Regions from separate parts of the Prosthecodimorpha staleyi genome, predicted to be linked through region 3. Evidence: predicted binding sites of a transcription regulator. Region 3 holds the regulator's gene; each other region holds the start of a gene.
What was found. The regulator LexA, encoded in region 3, represses DNA repair genes until DNA is damaged. The targets are predictions, from matches to a motif close to TGTTCNNNNTGTGTTCNG.
Positions count from the first base shown of each region.

Region 1 (4,209 bases), on a different contig from region 3:
AATGCGCAGGTGCTGCTCTCGGTCGAGCAGACCACGTCCGCCGCGGCGCTGGCCGAGCAGGACGAGGAGAAGGAGCTCGACGCCGAGAAGATCTTCGCCAAGCTCAAGAGCCTCAAGGGTCCGGTCGAGCCCGACGAAGAGATCTGACCGCGCGCGGATCGCGAATCCCGGTATCCGGCGGCCATCAGGCCGCCGGTTTCGTATCGGCCCCGGCACCGGCCACTGCACCGACCTCAAGATCGCCTACCGCCGACCGGAAGACCGCCCCGGTCGGCCTTGCGCCGCGACGACAGCGAGGCGCGCCGGCGACTGCCGTCCCGGCGCGCCAATCGTCCCGGTCGACCGACGCCGCCCCTCCCGGCCACAAATGGCTCCGACGGTTGGACCCGCAAGCGGCATGGGCCTGTCCGTCGGCGACGCGCGTCCGTACGGGCCGCCATTCCGGTACCGCGACATCACTCCGACAACGTGCGGGCCGATATGGCGCCGCCCATGTCCGAGGGCTCCCGCAGCCCCGTCGGCCCGCAGGCCTGCCAGGCGGTCAGGCCGCCAGCAATCGCTCTCCGGCGCCGCGATAGCCGATCGCCTCGGCGATATGGATCCGGCCGACCCGTTCCTCGCCCTCCAGATCGGCCAGAGTCCGCGCCACGCGCAGGACGCGATGATAGCCGCGCGCCGACAGTTTCAGCGCCTCGGCCGCCTGGGCGAGAAGCCGCGCGCCGGTCGCATCGGGCCGGGCGATCTCGTCGATCACGGAGGCGCTGCAGGTGGCATTGGTGGTGCCGGCGGGAAGTCCAAGCGCGGAGAAGCGTGCGGCCTGTACCGACCGGGCGGCGGCGACGCGCCGGGCCACGGTGGCGGAATCCTCCGACGGTGCCGGCATGACAAGATCGGCGGCGGTAACCGCTGCGACCTCGACCCGGAGATCGACCCGGTCGAGCAGCGGGCCGGACAGCCGTTCCTGGTACTCCGCCGCGCAGCGCTCGCCGCGGCGGCAGACGAAGCCCGGCTCGCCGGCCCGTCCGCAGCGGCACGGATTCATCGCGGCAACCAGTTGCATCCGGGCCGGATAGGAGACCCGGTGGTTGGCGCGCGCGATCATCACGCTGCCGGTCTCCAGCGGCTGGCGCAGGCTGTCGAGCACCTGCGGGTGAAACTCCGGCAGTTCGTCCAGGAACAGGACGCCGTGATGGGCGAGCGAGACCTCTCCCGGCCGGGCACGGAAGCCGCCGCCGACCAGGGCTGCCATCGAAGCCGAATGATGCGGGGCCCGGAACGGCCGCCGATTGGACAGCCGGCCTTCGGCCAATTCGCCGGCGATCGAGGCGATCATCGAGACCTCGAGCAGTTCCTTCGGATCGAGTGGCGGCAGGATCGAGGGCAGCCGCGCGGCAAGCATCGACTTCCCGGACCCGGGCGGGCCGATCATCAGGAGGTTGTGCGAACCGGCCGCCGCGATCTCGAGCGCCCGCTTGGCGGTCTCCTGCCCCTTCACGTCCTTCAGGTCGGGCATCGCCGCCGGGTTCTCGCGCATGCGCGGCTCCGGCCGGGCGATCACCTGGGTGCCCTTGAAGTGGTTGGCGAGCTGCACGAGGCTGCGGCCGGCGACGATGTCGATATCGGGGCTGGCCCAGGCCGCCTCCGAACCGCAATCGGCCGGGCAGATCAGTCCGCGCCCCATGGCATTGGCGCCGATCGCCGCCGGCAGAACGCCGGCGACCGGCGCGATCGTGCCGTCGAGCGCCAGTTCGCCGACCGCCACGAAATCCGCCAGTTGGTCGCCCGGCAGGGCCCCGATCGCCGCCATGATGCCGAGCGCGATCGGCAGGTCGTAGTGGCTGCCCTCCTTCGGCAGATCGGCGGGTGCCAGATTGACCGTGATATGCTTCAGGGGCAGGCCGAGCCCGGTCGCATAGAGGGCGGCGCGAATGCGCTCGCGACTCTCCGCCACGGTCTTGTCGGGCAGACCGACGATGGCGAAGGTCGGCTTGCCGCTGGTCAGCTGCACCTGGACATCGACCGGAACAGCCTCGATGCCTTGAAACGAGACCGTCGCGACATGTGCAACCATCGGCACCAAGCCCCTCTACGAAATCGCCCCATTCATAGAACGTTCCAGGAACTTATGCAACCACAATTCGGCGCCATACAAGAGATGCGAGCAATCCAGCGTCGATCCGCAATCAGCGACAGGGGCGAACGAAATCCGAACAACCGAAGGAAACGGCACCCTCTGGGTTGTCGGCGGTTGTACGATGCGAACACACCGTGATCAGTTCGGCGCCTTGATCAGGTCCAGCCGGGTGAAGGTGTCGAAGCCGACATAGACCACCTCGGGCACCTTGCGGCCCTGCTTCAGATCGACCAGCAGGTCGACCGCCTTGACGCCCATGTCGCCGGGTCTTTGCCCGACCAGGACATGGCCCAATCCTTCCCGCACCAGCGCCTTCTGGGCCGGCAGGGCATCGGCGACGACCAGAACGGTCTGCGCCTGATCGATGCGCTGCTTGTACTTGGCGACCAGCGCCCGCCACTCGTCGGCGGCCAGCATCGGCCAGGCGCCGACCGAAATGATCAGGTCGATGTCGTTGCCGCCGGCAAGCGCGCGGTCGACCATGCGCACGGCATCGGTGAAGGTGCCGTCGGTGACCAGCGGCGAGGTCTTCGCCTCCGTCCACCCGGTCGAGAGCGCGTCGCGCACGCCGGCGATGCGCTCGGCCAGATTGGGCAGGGTCGGGTCGGCGGTGACGATCAGGAAGCGGCCGCCCTTCGGTTTCCAGCGCCGCGCGGAGGCACCGAGCGTGCGGCCGAAATCCTTCGCATTGGTGCCGATGAAGGCCTGCCGACGGCTGCGCGGCTGGTCGCCGTCGAAGGTCACCACCGGGATGCCGGCCGCCACCGCTTCGTCGATCGCGGCGGTCACGTCCGGCATCGTCTCGGGCGAGACCGCGATGCCGTCGATCCCCTCCTTGACCAGATCGCGGATCAACTGCGCCTGACTGCGCGCCTCCGCGCCGCCGGGCGCGGCATAGACACAGGTGATCGACTTCAATTCGCGTGCGCGCTCGCCGCATCCGTCACGGATGGCCTGAAAGAACGGGCTTTCGCCGGTCGGCGGCACGATGGCGAACTGGTAGGCCTGCGCCGACACGGCGGCGCTCCCCGCCAACAGGAGCAGGAATGCAGCCGCAACCGACTTCGTGATCCCGGCCATGCCGCCCTCCCGTTCAGGCCCGCCCTGCCCGTCGCGCTTCGATCCGGTCCCAGAGCATCGAGGCGATATCCGGGCCGCCAAGCCGCTTCACCGCCCGGATGCCGGTCGGCGAGGTGACGTTGATCTCGGTCAGAAAGCCGCCGATCACGTCGATGCCGACGAAGATCAGGCCGCGCTCCCGTAGCGCCGGTCCGAGCCGCGCACAGATTTCGCGCTCGCGCGCCGTGAGGTCGGTCGCAACCGCCTGGCCGCCGCGAACCATGTTGGAGCGCAGGTCGTCCGCCGCCGGGACACGATTGATGGCGCCGGCGAATTCGCCGTCGACCAGGATGATGCGCTTGTCGCCGTCACGCACCTCCGCCCGGTATTGCTGGGTTACCCAGGGTTCGCGGAAGGTGGTCGAGAACATGTCCATCAGCGAGCCGAAATTCTCGTCCTCGGCCTTGACCCGAAACACCGCCGCGCCGCCGTTGCCGTAGAGCGGCTTCATCACCACGTCGCGATACTCCGCCCGGAAGGCGCGGATCTCGTCGGCGTCGCGCGAGATCAGGGTCGGCGGCATCAGATCGGGGAATTCGGTCACGAAGACCTTTTCGGGCGCGTTGCGCACATGAGCAGGGTCGTTGACCACCAGCGTCTTCGGATGGATGCGCTCGAGCAGATGTGTCGCGGTGACGTAGTGCATGTCGAAGGGCGGGTCCTGGCGCATGTGGACCACGTCGAATTTCGAGAGGTCGACCCGCTCCTTGTCGCCGAGGGTGAAGTGATCGCCCTCCTGGTCGCGGACTTCCACCGGCTCGACCACCGCGAACACCTTGCCGTCGCGCATCGCCAGGCGGTCGGCGGTGTAGTGCCAGAGCCGGTGCCCGCGGGCCTGGGCTTCGAGCATCAGGGCGAAGGTGGAATCGCCGCGGATGCGGATGCCCGCGATGTGGTCCATCTGTACGGCAACGTCGAGCGGCATCGGCAACTCCGGTCCTGCGATCCTGTTTCGT
Region 1 is NZ_JAHHZF010000007.1:160,484-164,692, forward strand. It holds gene KL771_RS15305 (DUF1013 domain-containing protein) at 1-147, shown strand, start outside; gene KL771_RS15310 (YifB family Mg chelatase-like AAA ATPase) at 542-2,071, opposite strand; gene KL771_RS15315 (substrate-binding domain-containing protein) at 2,273-3,214, opposite strand; gene gshB (glutathione synthase) at 3,228-4,178, opposite strand.
Region 1: KL771_RS15310 (YifB family Mg chelatase-like AAA ATPase) is a predicted target of LexA. The motif match lies at 2,196-2,213, and genes of this name have one in related genera.

Region 2 (4,209 bases), on a different contig from region 3:
TCACCGTTCTGCCGCGCGATCGCCCCCCTCATCCGCCCTTCGGGCACCTTCTCCCCCCTTTGTTTGGGGAAGGGGATAACCTGTTGAGGGATTGTGCAGAGGTGGCCCGCAGATCCTTCGGTTCCTTCCCCTTTGCCCCTGCCAAGAGGCAGAAGGTGCCCGAAGGCCGGATCTAGCTGCTCGCTACATTCGAGATCAAGCGGCGGCCCGACGGGGCGCAGGGTGCAGTGGTCCGCCTGCAGGTCAGTCGGGGATACCGACGCGGGATTGGCCGCGCCGGCGCGAGGAAAACGGTTCGCGGTCCGGCTTGGCCGTGATCGTCCCGGAAAAGATCGGACGCCGAAAGGTCTGGCGGCGCTGCCCAGTCAATCGGGCAGCCGGACGGCGCCGGTCTCGTCGAAGCTCCAGAACGGGTTGTGGGCGACCTCCCAGAGATGGCCGTCGGGATCGGCGAAATAGGCCGTGTAGCCGCCCCAGAAGGCCTTGCTTGGCGGGCGGGTGACGCGGGCGCCGGCGGCGGCGGCGCGGGTCATCACGGCCTCGACCTCGGCCGGGGATGCGACGTTGCAGGCGACGGTGACGGCCGAAAAGCTGCCCCGGCCTCCGGGGCTCTCGCGGCTTCCGGGCTCCTGGCCCCCGGACCGCTCGCCTTCCGGTGCCGTGCCGTCCGGTCGAGCGCCGTCCGAGGGCCCTGCGGTGCCGGTCAGGCCGGCATCCTCGGCCAGGGCCGCCCGGCCGAACACCGACAGGACCAGCGCACCGACCTGGAAGAAGGCGACCGCCCCGGCCACGCTCTGCGCCGAGCGCACGAAGCCGAGCCGCTCGTAGAACGCGGCGCTCGCCTCGACATCGTCGACACCGAGCGTGATCAGATGAATGCGCGGGACCATGTCCGTCTCCTGCCAACCGTTGCCCGTCCGATCCGGGCCTCTGTCTCAATGCCGAAGCCGTTCCGATACGGCTGCCGTTTCGATACGGGGGCCGGCCCGTACGGCTGCTGGCGCGTACGGTGCTGGCGCGCGGGCGCCGGGCGACGGCGACACCCGCCTCCGCTCCCGCCGGTTGCCGCCATCCGGTCCCGCCGTGCCGCCGCTCCGTCCGGGACGACCCGGGACCGTCCCGGCGAACCGGCCCGGCTTTCTGTCGGTCGGCACCGGCGAACCGGGAGGATCCTCCATCGGTCGGCACCAGCGAACCGGGAGGACGGTCTCTCGGCGGCGCCGGCTGAACGGCACGGCGTGGCGCCGGCCGGGATCGTTGCGCCGCCGCCGGTTCCACGTCGGCAGCCGGTTCTAGAACAGGCTCAGCTGCACCCCGCGTCCGACCGGCGGCTCGAACAGGTCGGCCCTGAGCCGGGTGCGGCCGCCCTTCTGCAGGCCGAGCTTCTTGACCTGCAGTTCGAAGCGGCGGGCGATCTGCCAGGCATAGGGACCGGCGCCGCGCATGCGCTTGCCCCAGGTCGAATCGTAGTCCTTGCCGTCGCGCATCGCCCGGATCAGCGACATGACATGGCGATAGCTGTCCGGCCGGTTGACCAGCAGCCATTGCCGGAACAGCTCGGAGACCTCGAGCGGCAGGCGCAGCAGCACATAGCCGGCCTCGCGCGCCCCGGCCGCCTGGGCGGCATCCAGGATGCGCTCGATCTCGTGGTCGGTCAGCGCCGGGATGATCGGCGCGACCATCACGGCGGTCGGCACGCCGGCCTCCGACAATTCGCGGATCGCATCGAGCCGGCGGCGCGGACTGGCGGCGCGCGGCTCCATGGCGCGGGCGAGCCGGCCGTCGAGCGTGGTCACCGAGAGCGCCACCTTGGCGAGGCCCTTGGCCCCCATCCGGCCGAGAATGTCCTTGTCGCGCGTGACCAGGTGCGACTTGGTCACGATCGCGACCGGGTGGTTGGTCCGTTCCAGCACCTCCAGCACCTCGCGCATGATCCGGTGCGTCTTCTCGATCGGCTGGTAGGGGTCGGTGTTGGTGCCGATCGCGATGGTGCGGCACTGGTAGCCGGGCTCACCCAACTCGCGCTCCAGCATCGCCGCCGCATTCGGCTTGACGAACAATCTGGTTTCGAAATCGAGCCCCGGCGACAGGCCCATATAGGCGTGGGTCGGCCGGGCGAAGCAGTAGACGCAGCCGTGCTCGCAGCCGCGATAGGGGTTGATCGAGCGGTCGAAGGAGATGTCCGGCGACTGGTTGCGCGTGATGATCCGCTTCGGCTTCTCGACCTGGACCTCGGTCTTCAGCGGCGGCAGGTCGTCGAGGCTGTCCCAGCCGTCGTCGACGGCGACCCGCACTTCCGTTTCGTAGCGCCCGCTGGCATTGGTCACCGCACCCCGGCCGCGCCGCCGCTCGGCATCGATCCGGACGCCGATCTCCTCCGGTGCCGGCTCGAACACCTCCTCGGGCGACGGCTCGAACATCTCGTCCGGCGCCCCCGCCATCCCACCATCGGCTACCGCCCGCCGGACGGCACCGCGGCGCGAGATGCGCCCGACAGGCACATCCGGAGCCGAGTTTTGAATGTTTCGAAGCGGGGCCATGGCAAAAAGCTACCAAGCGGCACTGAACAAATCAAGAACATTCACGAAAATTCGACAGATAGCCTCATGGGCGACTCCCGACAGCATGGCTGACCTGTTATGACATTGCCATGCTTTCCGTGGTCATCCCGACCCTCAATGCCGAAGAAGGTCTCCTGCGCACGCTGGCCTCGCTGGTCCCGGCAGCCGCGGAGGGAGCCATTCGCGAAGTCGTCGTGGTCGACGGCGGGTCGCGCGACGGGACCGAGAAGGTCGCCGAGGCGGCCGGCTGCACGCTGCTGCAGCATCCTGGGCCCTGGGGCGAGCGCGTCGGTCAGGGCGTCGCCATCGCGCGCCGCGCGCCCTGGCTGATGATCCTGCCGCCCAACGTGCTGCTCGAAGGCGAGTGGTTCCGCGAGGTGATGGCTTTTGCCGAGCGGGCCGAGCGCAACGGCGCGGCCGGCGAGGCGGCGGCGTTCCGTCTGGCCTTCGATGCCTTCGGCTGGCGCGCGCGTGTCGCGGAGGGCACCGTCGGGGTGGCCAGTTCGGTCTTCGGGCTGCCGCTGCCCGAGCAGGGGCTGATCCTGAGCCGGCGGGCCTGGGACACGGCGCGCCGGCACGCCCCGATCCGCGACCACCGCGACCTGATCGGCCGAATCGGTCGCCGGTCGATCCATATTCTCCGGTCCAACGCGGTCGCGATCGCCAGCCGGCACGACGGCCGCGACCTGCCGGCCGGCGGTGCCATCGCCCGCCACGTGCTCGCCGCGCTCGGCGTCCCGATCCGCGCCACGGGCGCCTGATCGCTGCGCCCGGCGCCCGTGCCGATTGCGATGACCCTGCGTCTGTTGCGAGGTCACTGCGGCTGTTCGGGCCGGCCTCAGCCCGGGACGGGCGCGCCGCGCAGCTTGCCGCGCTTCAGATGCTCGTCGAGCCGCGGCATGATCTCCACGAAATTGCACGGCTGGTGGCGATAGTCGAACTGCGCCGCCAGGATGCCGTCCCAGGCGTCCCGGCAGGCGCCCGGCGAGCCCGGCAGGCAGAAGATGAAGGTGCGGCCGGCGAGCCCGGCGGTGGCGCGCGACTGGATCGTGGAGGTGCCGATCTTGTCGTAGGACAGGCGGTGGAACAGGATCGAAAAGCCGTCCATGCGCTTGTCGAACAGCGGTTCGACCGCCTCGGGCGTCACGTCGCGACCGGTGAAGCCGGTGCCGCCGGTGGTGATCACCACGTCGATCCGCCCCTCGGCGATCCAGGTCTCTACGATCATCCGGATCTCGTCGATATCGTCCGGCACGATCGCCCGCTCGGCGAGGTCGTGGCCGGCCGTCGCGATGCGCTCGGCGAGCAGATTGCCCGACTTGTCGTCGGCCAGCGTGCGGGTGTCGGACACGGTCAGAAGCGCGATCCGGACCGGAATGAAGGGTTTGGTTTCGTCCAGTCTCGACATGCTCGCTTGCTCCGTCTCGGTCCCGCGTCCGTTCTGGTCTAAGCCAGCGGCGGGCCGGCGCCAATCCGCAGGATGCCGGGTCCGCCCGACGCGATCTGCCGTCAGGCAGAAATGGCGTGGCCGCGGACACAGACCGTTTCGCTGCGCCGGGCGGCCAGGACGCTCGCAATCACGCCGGGAAAACGGCGTTCGATCTCGTCGAGACGCAGGCGGTTGAGCAGTTCGACGCCGCGCCGTTCG
Region 2 is NZ_JAHHZF010000011.1:67,889-72,097, reverse strand. It holds gene KL771_RS20960 (VOC family protein) at 366-890, opposite strand; gene KL771_RS20955 (PA0069 family radical SAM protein) at 1,293-2,420, opposite strand; gene KL771_RS20950 (glycosyltransferase) at 2,651-3,322, shown strand; gene moaB (molybdenum cofactor biosynthesis protein B) at 3,400-3,969, opposite strand; gene KL771_RS20940 (ArsR/SmtB family transcription factor) at 4,071-4,209, opposite strand, start outside.
Region 2: KL771_RS20955 (PA0069 family radical SAM protein) is a predicted target of LexA. The motif match lies at 2,563-2,580, and genes of this name have one in related genera.

Region 3 (4,209 bases):
AACGAGGCGCTGCGCGCCTCCGGGCTGACCCACATCATCTCGATCTCCGGTCTGCACATGACCCTGGTCGGCGGCGGCGTCTTTGCGGCGGTGCGCTATGGGCTCGCCCTGGTGCCGGTCATCGCGCTGCGCCGGCCGGTCAAGAAATGGGCCGCGGTCGCCGCCTTCGCGGCCGTGACCTTCTATCTGCTGCTGTCCGGCGGCGGGGTCGCGACCGAACGCTCCTGGGTGATGTTCGTGGTCGGACTGGTCGCGATCCTGGCCGACCGGCCGGTGGTCAGCCAGCGCAACGTCGCCTTCGCGGCGCTCGCGCTGATGGCGATCGAGCCCCATACTGTGGTCGAGCCGAGCTTCCTGATGTCCTTTCTGGCGGTTCTGGCGCTGGTCTCGGCGTGGCGCGGCCTCAGCGCCCGGCCGCCCGACCCGGCCTCTGCCGAGGCGTCCGGGATCGTTGCGGAACTGGTCCGGCGCGGCTTCGGCCATGTCATCGGCATGGCGGCGGCCTCCTTCGTGGCGGGTCTGGCGACCGCACCCGTCGTGGCGGCCGAGTTCCACCGGGCGGCACCCTACGGCATGATCGCCAATATGATCGTGTTGCCGATCGTCGGTACCGTGATCATGCCCTTCGCCTGCCTCGCCATGCTGGCCATCCCGTTCGGTCTCGAAATCGTGCCGCTGACCGTGATGGGCTGGGGCATCGACGCGATGCTGGCGGTCGCCCGCATGGTCTCGGCCTGGCCGGGCGGGCAGGGGCTGATCGGGCGCATCCATCCGGCAAGCCTGCCGCTGGCGATCGCCGGCATCCTCTGGTTCTGTCTCTGGACGACGCCGCTGCGCCGTCTCGGCCTCGTGGCGCTGGCGGCGGCCCTGGCGGTCGCCCCCTTCGCGGCGCGGCCGGATATCCTGGTCGGCCAGGGCGGTGCGCCGATCGCGGTTCGGGCGGCCGACGGACGGCTGGCGATCCTCGACGCTCGCGCGAACCGCTTCACCACCGCGACCTGGCTCGCCGCTGGTGCCGACCCGCGCAGCCCCACCGCCGCCCGCGACCTTGCCGGGGACTGGCGCTGCGACCCGCTCGGCTGCGCCTTCCGGGACGGGCATCCCGGCCGTGCGCCGCGGATCCTGGCCCTGGTGCGCGACCCGCGCGCCTTCGAGGAGGACTGCCGGCTGGCCGCCATCGTGGTGACCACGCTCGACGCCCCGCCGGGCTGCGCGGCGAGCGCCGTCGTCATCGACCGCAAGACGCTGGCCCGTACCGGCGCGCTGACGCTCGACTGGCCCCGGCCGCCCGCGTCGACCGGACATCGCCCGTCCTCCGAAGCCGAACCGGGCGATCGCGGCGACCAGTACGACCATCAGCCTGCCTCCGCCCTGGAGCCCGCAGGTCCGACCCCGCCGCAGGCCACGATCACCGCCAGCTTGCCCGCCGGCCGACGCCCCTGGCACGCAGCCGGCCCGTAGTCGTGCAGTCTCCGACCGCGCTGGGACAGTCCGCGCCGGCCCATGACGCCACGCCCAACGCCCCCACCGTACGGCCAGCCATCCAGGGACCCCGGACATCGGACCCCGGATCTCAGCTCGACCGGCACCAGGACCGCTCCGGCCACCGGGCCCGAGCGCCGCGCCGCTCAGTAGCGGCGGATCAGGCCGACCAGCTTGCCTTGGATCTTGACCCGGTCGGGGCCGAAGATGCGGGTCTCGTAGGCCGGATTGGCGGCTTCCAGCGCGACCGAGGCGCCGCGCTTGCGCAGCCGCTTCAGCGTCGCCTCCTCTTCGTCGACCAGCGCGACGACGATGTCGCCGGTATCGGCATTCTCCGAGCGCTTGATCACCACCGTGTCGCCGTCGAGGATGCCGGCCTCGATCATGGAATCGCCGCGCACTTCAAGCGCGAAATGGTCGCCGGACGAGATCAGGTCGAGAGGCACCGGGATCGCGTGGCTGTAGGTCTGGATGGCGGCGATCGGCGTGCCGGCGGCGATCCGGCCCATGACCGGCACCGAGACGACCTGCGCCTTCTCTTCCGCCGGCCCCACCGGCTTCATCTTGCCGAGGCTGCCCTCGATCACCGAGGGGGCGAAGCCCTTGGCGTTGCGGGCGCTGGCAAGGCCCGGCACGACCGAATCCGGCAGCCGGACGACTTCCAGCGCGCGCGCCCGATTGGGCAGGCGCCGGATGAAGCCGCGCTCCTCAAGGGCCGTGATCAGGCGATGGATGCCCGATTTCGAGCGCAGGTCGAGCGCATCCTTCATCTCGTCGAAGGAGGGCGGGACGCCGGCTTCCTTCAGCCGCTCGTGTATGAACATGAGGAGCTCGAATTGCTTCCGCGTCAGCATCGATCGCCGCCTTCGGTTTCGTTTCCAGGTTTCGTGCCCTTCGGATCCGACCGCCGGCCCTCGGCAGCATCGCGGCGGCGAAGACGATCGATCGACCGTCACGACTGCCCGAACACTCTGATGGACCGGTACAAATCACGAACTAAAGCTACACGTTCCCTCGATGTTCTACAAGTGTTAATTTTTCGATAAAAACGGAACACGAACGAAAGAGACACGCATCGAAACGAAACCGTGATGGTCGAAATCGCTCATGTGCGGTCCCGAATCCCGCCGGGCCGGCATGCCCGCCCTCGCGCCCGGCCGGTGGTTCGGCATGGTGGCGCCGTTCGGCGCAAAACCGGCGCGGCCGGACGCGAACCGGCGCGAACCGGGATCGGCGCGTTGCCGGTCTGCCGCCGGGATGCCCGGCGAACCGATCGAATTGTTTAGCCGGCTCTCGGTTGGTCGCGCGGCGGCCGGCCTGCTCAGAAGCGGATGATTCGGCAGGCATCGCCGGCCGCCGCCGCTTCGGCGCCGGGCGCGCGCACGACCAGGCAATCGGCACGGGTGAGCCGGCTCAGCATCGAGGAATCCTGCAGGTCGACCGGCCGGACATGCGGCGGCACAGTGCCGCCGGGCTCGAAGGTCGCGCGCAGGTAGTCCTGCCGGCTGTCGTTCGCCGGCAGTGGCGCGGCCAGCACGGCGGGTTCCTCGGTTTCGATCGCCGGCGCGAGGCCGAGCAGTGCCTTGAGCAGCGGCTTCAGGAACAGGAGCGCGCAGACGAGGCCTGAGACCGGGTTGCCGGGCAGGCCGAGCACGCGCATCGGCCCGAGCGTGCCGAACATCAGCGGCTTGCCGGGCCGCATGGCGATCTTCCAGAAGCCGAGATCCATGCCGGCGCCGCCGAGCGTCTTCTGGACCAGGTCGAGATCGCCGACCGAGGCGCCGCCGAGCGTGACCAGGATGTCGGCCTCCGCGGCCAGTGCCGCGCCGATCTTCTCGGCGATCGCCGCCTCGGTGTCGGCGGCTATGCCGAGATCGATGCCGAGGCCGCCCTGGGCTTCGACCATGGCCAGCACGCCGAAGGCGTTGGAGGCGACGATCTGGTCGGGTCCCGGCATGGCGCCGGGCGGGACCAGTTCGTCGCCGGTCGCCAGCACCGCGACCCGGGGGCGGCGGCGCACCGGCAGCACCGGATGGTTCATGGCGGCGGCGAGCGAGACGGTCCGCCAGTCGAGCCGCGTACCGGCCGGGATGAGCACGTCGCCGGCACGAAAGTCGAGCCCGACGGCACGGATATGGCGGCCGGTCGCGACCGGCTCGACGACCTCGATCTCGCGCTCGGCGACGACCCGCGCATTCTCCTGGATCAGGATGGTGTCGGCGCCCTCCGGCACGGGCGCGCCGGTGAAGATCCGCACGCACTGGCCGGGTCCGAGCCGGCCCTCGAAGGCGCGTCCGGCCGGCGCGGTTCCGATGACGGCGAGGCGGCAGCCGGCGACGGCGTCTTCGGCCCGCAGCGCGTAGCCGTCCATGGCCGAGGCCGCAAAGGGCGGCTGGGTGCGGGTGGCGGCGAGGCCGGCGGCGAGGACCCGGCCCGCCGCCGCGGCGAGCGCGACCGTCTCGCCGCCGAGCGGTTCCACCCCGGCGAGCAGCCGCGCCCGGGCGGCCTCCACCGACAGCAATCCTCCGGCCATGCCTGCGTTCTCCCCGTCGTGCCTGCGTCGCGCTGCCCGGTCAGGCGGCCTGCCAGGGGCCCGACTTGCCGCCCGACTTCTCCAGAAGCCGGATGCCCCCGATCACCATGCCGCGGTCGACCGCCTTGGCCATATCGTAGACCGTCAGGCAGGCGACCGAGACTGCCGTCAGCGCCTCCATCTCGACGCCCGTC
Region 3 is NZ_JAHHZF010000001.1:593,149-597,357, reverse strand. It holds gene KL771_RS02610 (ComEC/Rec2 family competence protein) at 1-1,461, shown strand, start outside; gene lexA (transcriptional repressor LexA) at 1,629-2,336, opposite strand; gene KL771_RS02600 (molybdopterin molybdotransferase MoeA) at 2,804-4,015, opposite strand; gene moaC (cyclic pyranopterin monophosphate synthase MoaC) at 4,056-4,209, opposite strand, start outside.

Region 4 (4,209 bases), 120 kb from region 3:
GGAACACGCCGCCGGCGACCACACCGAGAGCGACATAGTCGTTCGAGATATACTGCTTGGCGTAGGGGAGCAGCGGCTTGTGGAAGTAGAAGGCGGCCCCGGCCGCGACGGCCCAGGACGCGATCGAGAAGACTTCCCGCATCAGCCCGCGATACATGGCGAGCAGCGCGGAGACGAGCACGACGACGATGACGATGCCGTCGAGGACGGTCAGGAAATCCATTGCTCGAACACTCGCCGATCAGGTTGGGCCCCCTGCCAGCCGGCCGGGCGCTCCTTCGATAGCACGATTCCCGGCAGGCCTGCGATCACGATCGAACGCGACCGCCGGCTTCGGGGCGGGCCGAGCGGAGATCCCAGGGTTGCGTGCCGGAGCCTCGAGTCCTGCAGAGCCGGCCGCCACCCGGGCGACCAGATCGGCAAGCGCCTCGACCCCGGAAACGGCACCCGACAGAGCTCCGCCGGCAGCTTCTCCGAGATTGGCGAGGGGCACGATTCCCCCCGTGAATCCAAGCCTTTCCGCCTCCTTGAGACGCTGGTCCGAACGGGCGACCGGCCGGATCGATCCCGAGAGACTGACTTCGCCGAAATAGACGCTATTGCGGGGAAGAGCAACCCCGCTGAGCGAGGAGACCAGGGCCGCGGCGACCGCCAGATCGGCCGCCGGCTCCTGGATTCGCAGGCCGCCGGCGACATTCAGATAGACGTCGTGGCTGGCGAGCCGCACCCCGCAATGGGCGTCAAGGACCGCCAGCACCATCGACAGGCGGTTGCCGTCCCAGCCGACCACGGCACGGCGCGGCGTGCCGAGCGAGGTCGGCGCAACCAGGGCCTGGATCTCGACCAGCAGTGGCCGCGAGCCCTCCATGCCGGCGAACACCGCCGCGCCGGGCGACTTGCCGTCGCGCTCGCCGAGGAACAGTTCGGACGGGTTGGCGACCTCGGACAGGCCGCTGCCGGTCATCTCGAAGACGCCGATCTCGTCGGTCGGCCCGAACCGGTTCTTGACCGCGCGCAGCACCCGGAAGCGGTCGGCGCCGTCGCCCTCGAAATAGAGCACCGCGTCGACCATGTGCTCGACCACGCGCGGGCCGGCGATCTGGCCGTCCTTGGTGACGTGGCCGACCAGCACGACAGCGACGCCGGTCGCCTTGGCGTAGCGGATCAGGGCCTGGGCCGAGGCGCGCACCTGGGTGACGGTGCCGGGCGCGGATTCGGCCGTCTCGGTCCACAAGGTCTGGATGGAATCGATCACCACCAGGCCCGGCGTCGGCCCGGCCTGCAGGGTGGCGAGGATGTCCTCGACGCTGGTCTCGGCGGCGAGCGACACCGGCGCACCGGCGAGACCGAGGCGTTCGGCCCTGAGCCGGACCTGGCCGACCGCCTCTTCGCCCGAGACATAGACGACGCGCTGCCCGTTGAGGGCGAGCCGCGCGGCGGCCTGGATCAGGAGCGTCGACTTGCCGATGCCCGGATCGCCGCCGATCAGAACGGCCGAGCCGCGCACGAAGCCGCCACCGGTGACCCGGTCCAGTTCGGTCATGCCGGAGACGATGCGCGGCGCCTCCCTGGCCTCGCCGGCCAGCCCGACCAGCGGGAAGACCCGACCCTTGCGGCCGGCCAGCCCGATCGTGCGCGGCCCGGCGCCGACGCCGCCGTCGCTTTCCTCCACGATCGTGTTCCACTCGCCGCAGGCGTCGCAGCGCCCGGCCCAGCGGGTCGTGACGCTGCCGCAGTTCTGGCAGGTGAAACGGGCGGAGCGCTTGGCCATGAATCGGGTTCCCGCGTGTCTGTCGGCGCAGGATGCGTGAATGTTCTTGATTTGTACAGGGTGGATTTGCGCGTCCGTGCCATGCTGCCCGGCCCGCATGCGCAAGCCCGCCGGCTCGTGCTTCAATGGCCTGCAACAATCCAAAGGGAGGACGGACATGGCCATCGAGACCGCGGAGAAGCGCCGGAATTTCCACGAGATGCATCGCGAGGGCTGCTTCCTGCTGCCCAATCCGTGGGATCTCGGCAGCCTGCGCCGGCTGGAGGCGATGGGCTTCCGGGCGGTCGCCTCGACCAGTTCGGGGCTCGCCTGGACGCGCGGGCGCAAGGATTACGAGCTCGACCGGGCGACCGTGCTGGCCCATCTTGCCGAACTCGCCGGCGCGACCGATCTCCCGGTCAACGCGGATTTCGAGAACGGTTTCGCCGAGGCGCCGGAGGGCGTCGCCGAGAGCGTCGCGCTGGCGGTGGCGACCGGCATTGCCGGCCTGTCGATCGAAGACGCGGCCGACGGCGCCCTCTACGAGCGCGACCTTGCCGTGGCGCGGATCGCTGCGGCACGGGCGGCGATCGATGCCGCCGGCGGCGACACGCTGCTGGTCGCGCGCAGCGAAGCCTATCTGGTCGGACGGCCGGATCTCGCCGAGGTCATCGCCCGCCTGACCGCCTTCGCGGAGGCCGGCGCCGATTGCCTCTACGCCCCGGGCATGACCGACCTCGACGAGATCGCCGAGACCGTGCGCGCGGTGGCGCCGAAGCCGATCAACGTGCTGATGCGCGGGCCGGACATGCGCGTCGCCGATCTCGCCGCGCGCGGCGTGCGGCGCGTCTCGGTCGGCGGGGCATTGGCGGCGGCCGCCTGGGCCGGGTTCGACGCGGCGGCGCGGCTGTTTCAGGAGGAGGGACGCGTGCCGCCACGGCGCTGATGCGGTCGGCGGCGGATTCGGACCGAGCGGGACGGTGCGGGTCGGGTCGGGGCGGGTCGGGTCGGGGCCTCGCCGGCGGATGCCGGGTCGATCGGGACGGTCTGGCCGGCAACCGGCCCGGAAGGGGGCCGTGCCGTGCCCCTGCGACCATTCGCGCTGCCATGACGCTGCCGCATGGGTCGGGCCCGGCAGGCGACGCTGCGTCGCCTTGTCGCTCGCAGGAAGACTTGCGTCGGCTCCGGGGCTTGGCCCGTCGACGGCGCGCGCGTAAGCTCGCCGTCGTCATGAGGCGGGCTTCTGGCCCTGTGCCGACGGGCGGGGCGCGCGGGGAGACCTTTCGGTCGCGCGCCCGCCGGTCGCATGGACAGCGATTTCCGTCGCATGCAACAAAAGTCGCAAATGCAAGGCCTTGCGGCCATCAATCTCCAGGGGAGGACAGTCCATGAAGAGCGACATCGAAATCGCCCGCAGCGTGACGCCGAAGCCGATCGTCGAGATCGGCGCCAAGCTCGGCATTCCTTACGAGTCGCTCCATCCCTACGGCCACCACATCGCCAAGGTGTCGAACGAGTTCATCGCCGCCCAGGCCGAGCGCCCGGACGGCAAGCTGATCCTGGTCACCGCGATCAACCCGACCCCGGCCGGCGAGGGCAAGACGACCACCACGGTCGGCCTCGGCGACGGCCTGACCCGGATCGGCAAGAAGGCCGCGATCGCGCTGCGCGAGCCGTCGCTCGGCCCCTGCTTCGGCGTGAAGGGCGGCGCGGCCGGCGGCGGCTGGGCGCAGGTCATCCCGATGGAGGCGATCAACCTTCATTTCACCGGCGACTTCCACGCCATCACCTCGGCGCACAATCTGCTCGCCGCGATGCTCGACAACCACATCTACTGGGGCAACACGCTCGACATCGACCCGCGCCGCGTCGCCTGGCGCCGGGTGATGGACATGAACGACCGCGCGCTGCGCTCGATCGTCTCCTCGCTCGGCGGCGTCTCCAACGGCTTCCCGCGCGAGGACGGCTTCGACATCACCGTCGCCTCCGAGGTCATGGCGGTGTTCTGCCTGGCGACCGATCTCGCCGATCTCGAGGCCCGGCTCGCCCGGATGGTGGTCGCCGAAACGCGCGGCAAGGGCTCGGTCACGGCCGGCGACCTGAAGGCCTCGCCGTCGATGACGGTGCTGCTCAAGGACGCCTTCCAGCCGAACCTGGTGCAGACGCTCGAAGGCACGCCGGCCTTCGTGCATGGCGGCCCCTTCGCCAACATCGCCCATGGCTGCAACTCGGTCCGCGCCACCCGGACCGCGCTGAAGCTCGCCGACTACGTCGTCACCGAGGCCGGCTTCGGCGCCGATCTGGGCGCGGAGAAGTTCTTCGACATCAAGTGCCGCAAGGCCGGACTGGCGCCGGACGCGGCCGTGATCGTGGCGACCGTGCGCGCGCTCAAGATGCATGGCGGCGTCAAGAAGGAGGATCTCGGCAAGGAGAACCTCGCCGCGCTGGAAGCCGGCTTC
Region 4 is NZ_JAHHZF010000001.1:475,132-479,340, reverse strand. It holds gene KL771_RS02030 (CvpA family protein) at 1-223, opposite strand, end outside; gene radA (DNA repair protein RadA) at 242-1,771, opposite strand; gene KL771_RS02020 (isocitrate lyase/PEP mutase family protein) at 1,929-2,696, shown strand; gene KL771_RS02015 (formate--tetrahydrofolate ligase) at 3,139-4,209, shown strand, end outside.
Region 4: radA (DNA repair protein RadA) is a predicted target of LexA. The motif match lies at 1,813-1,830, and genes of this name have one in related genera.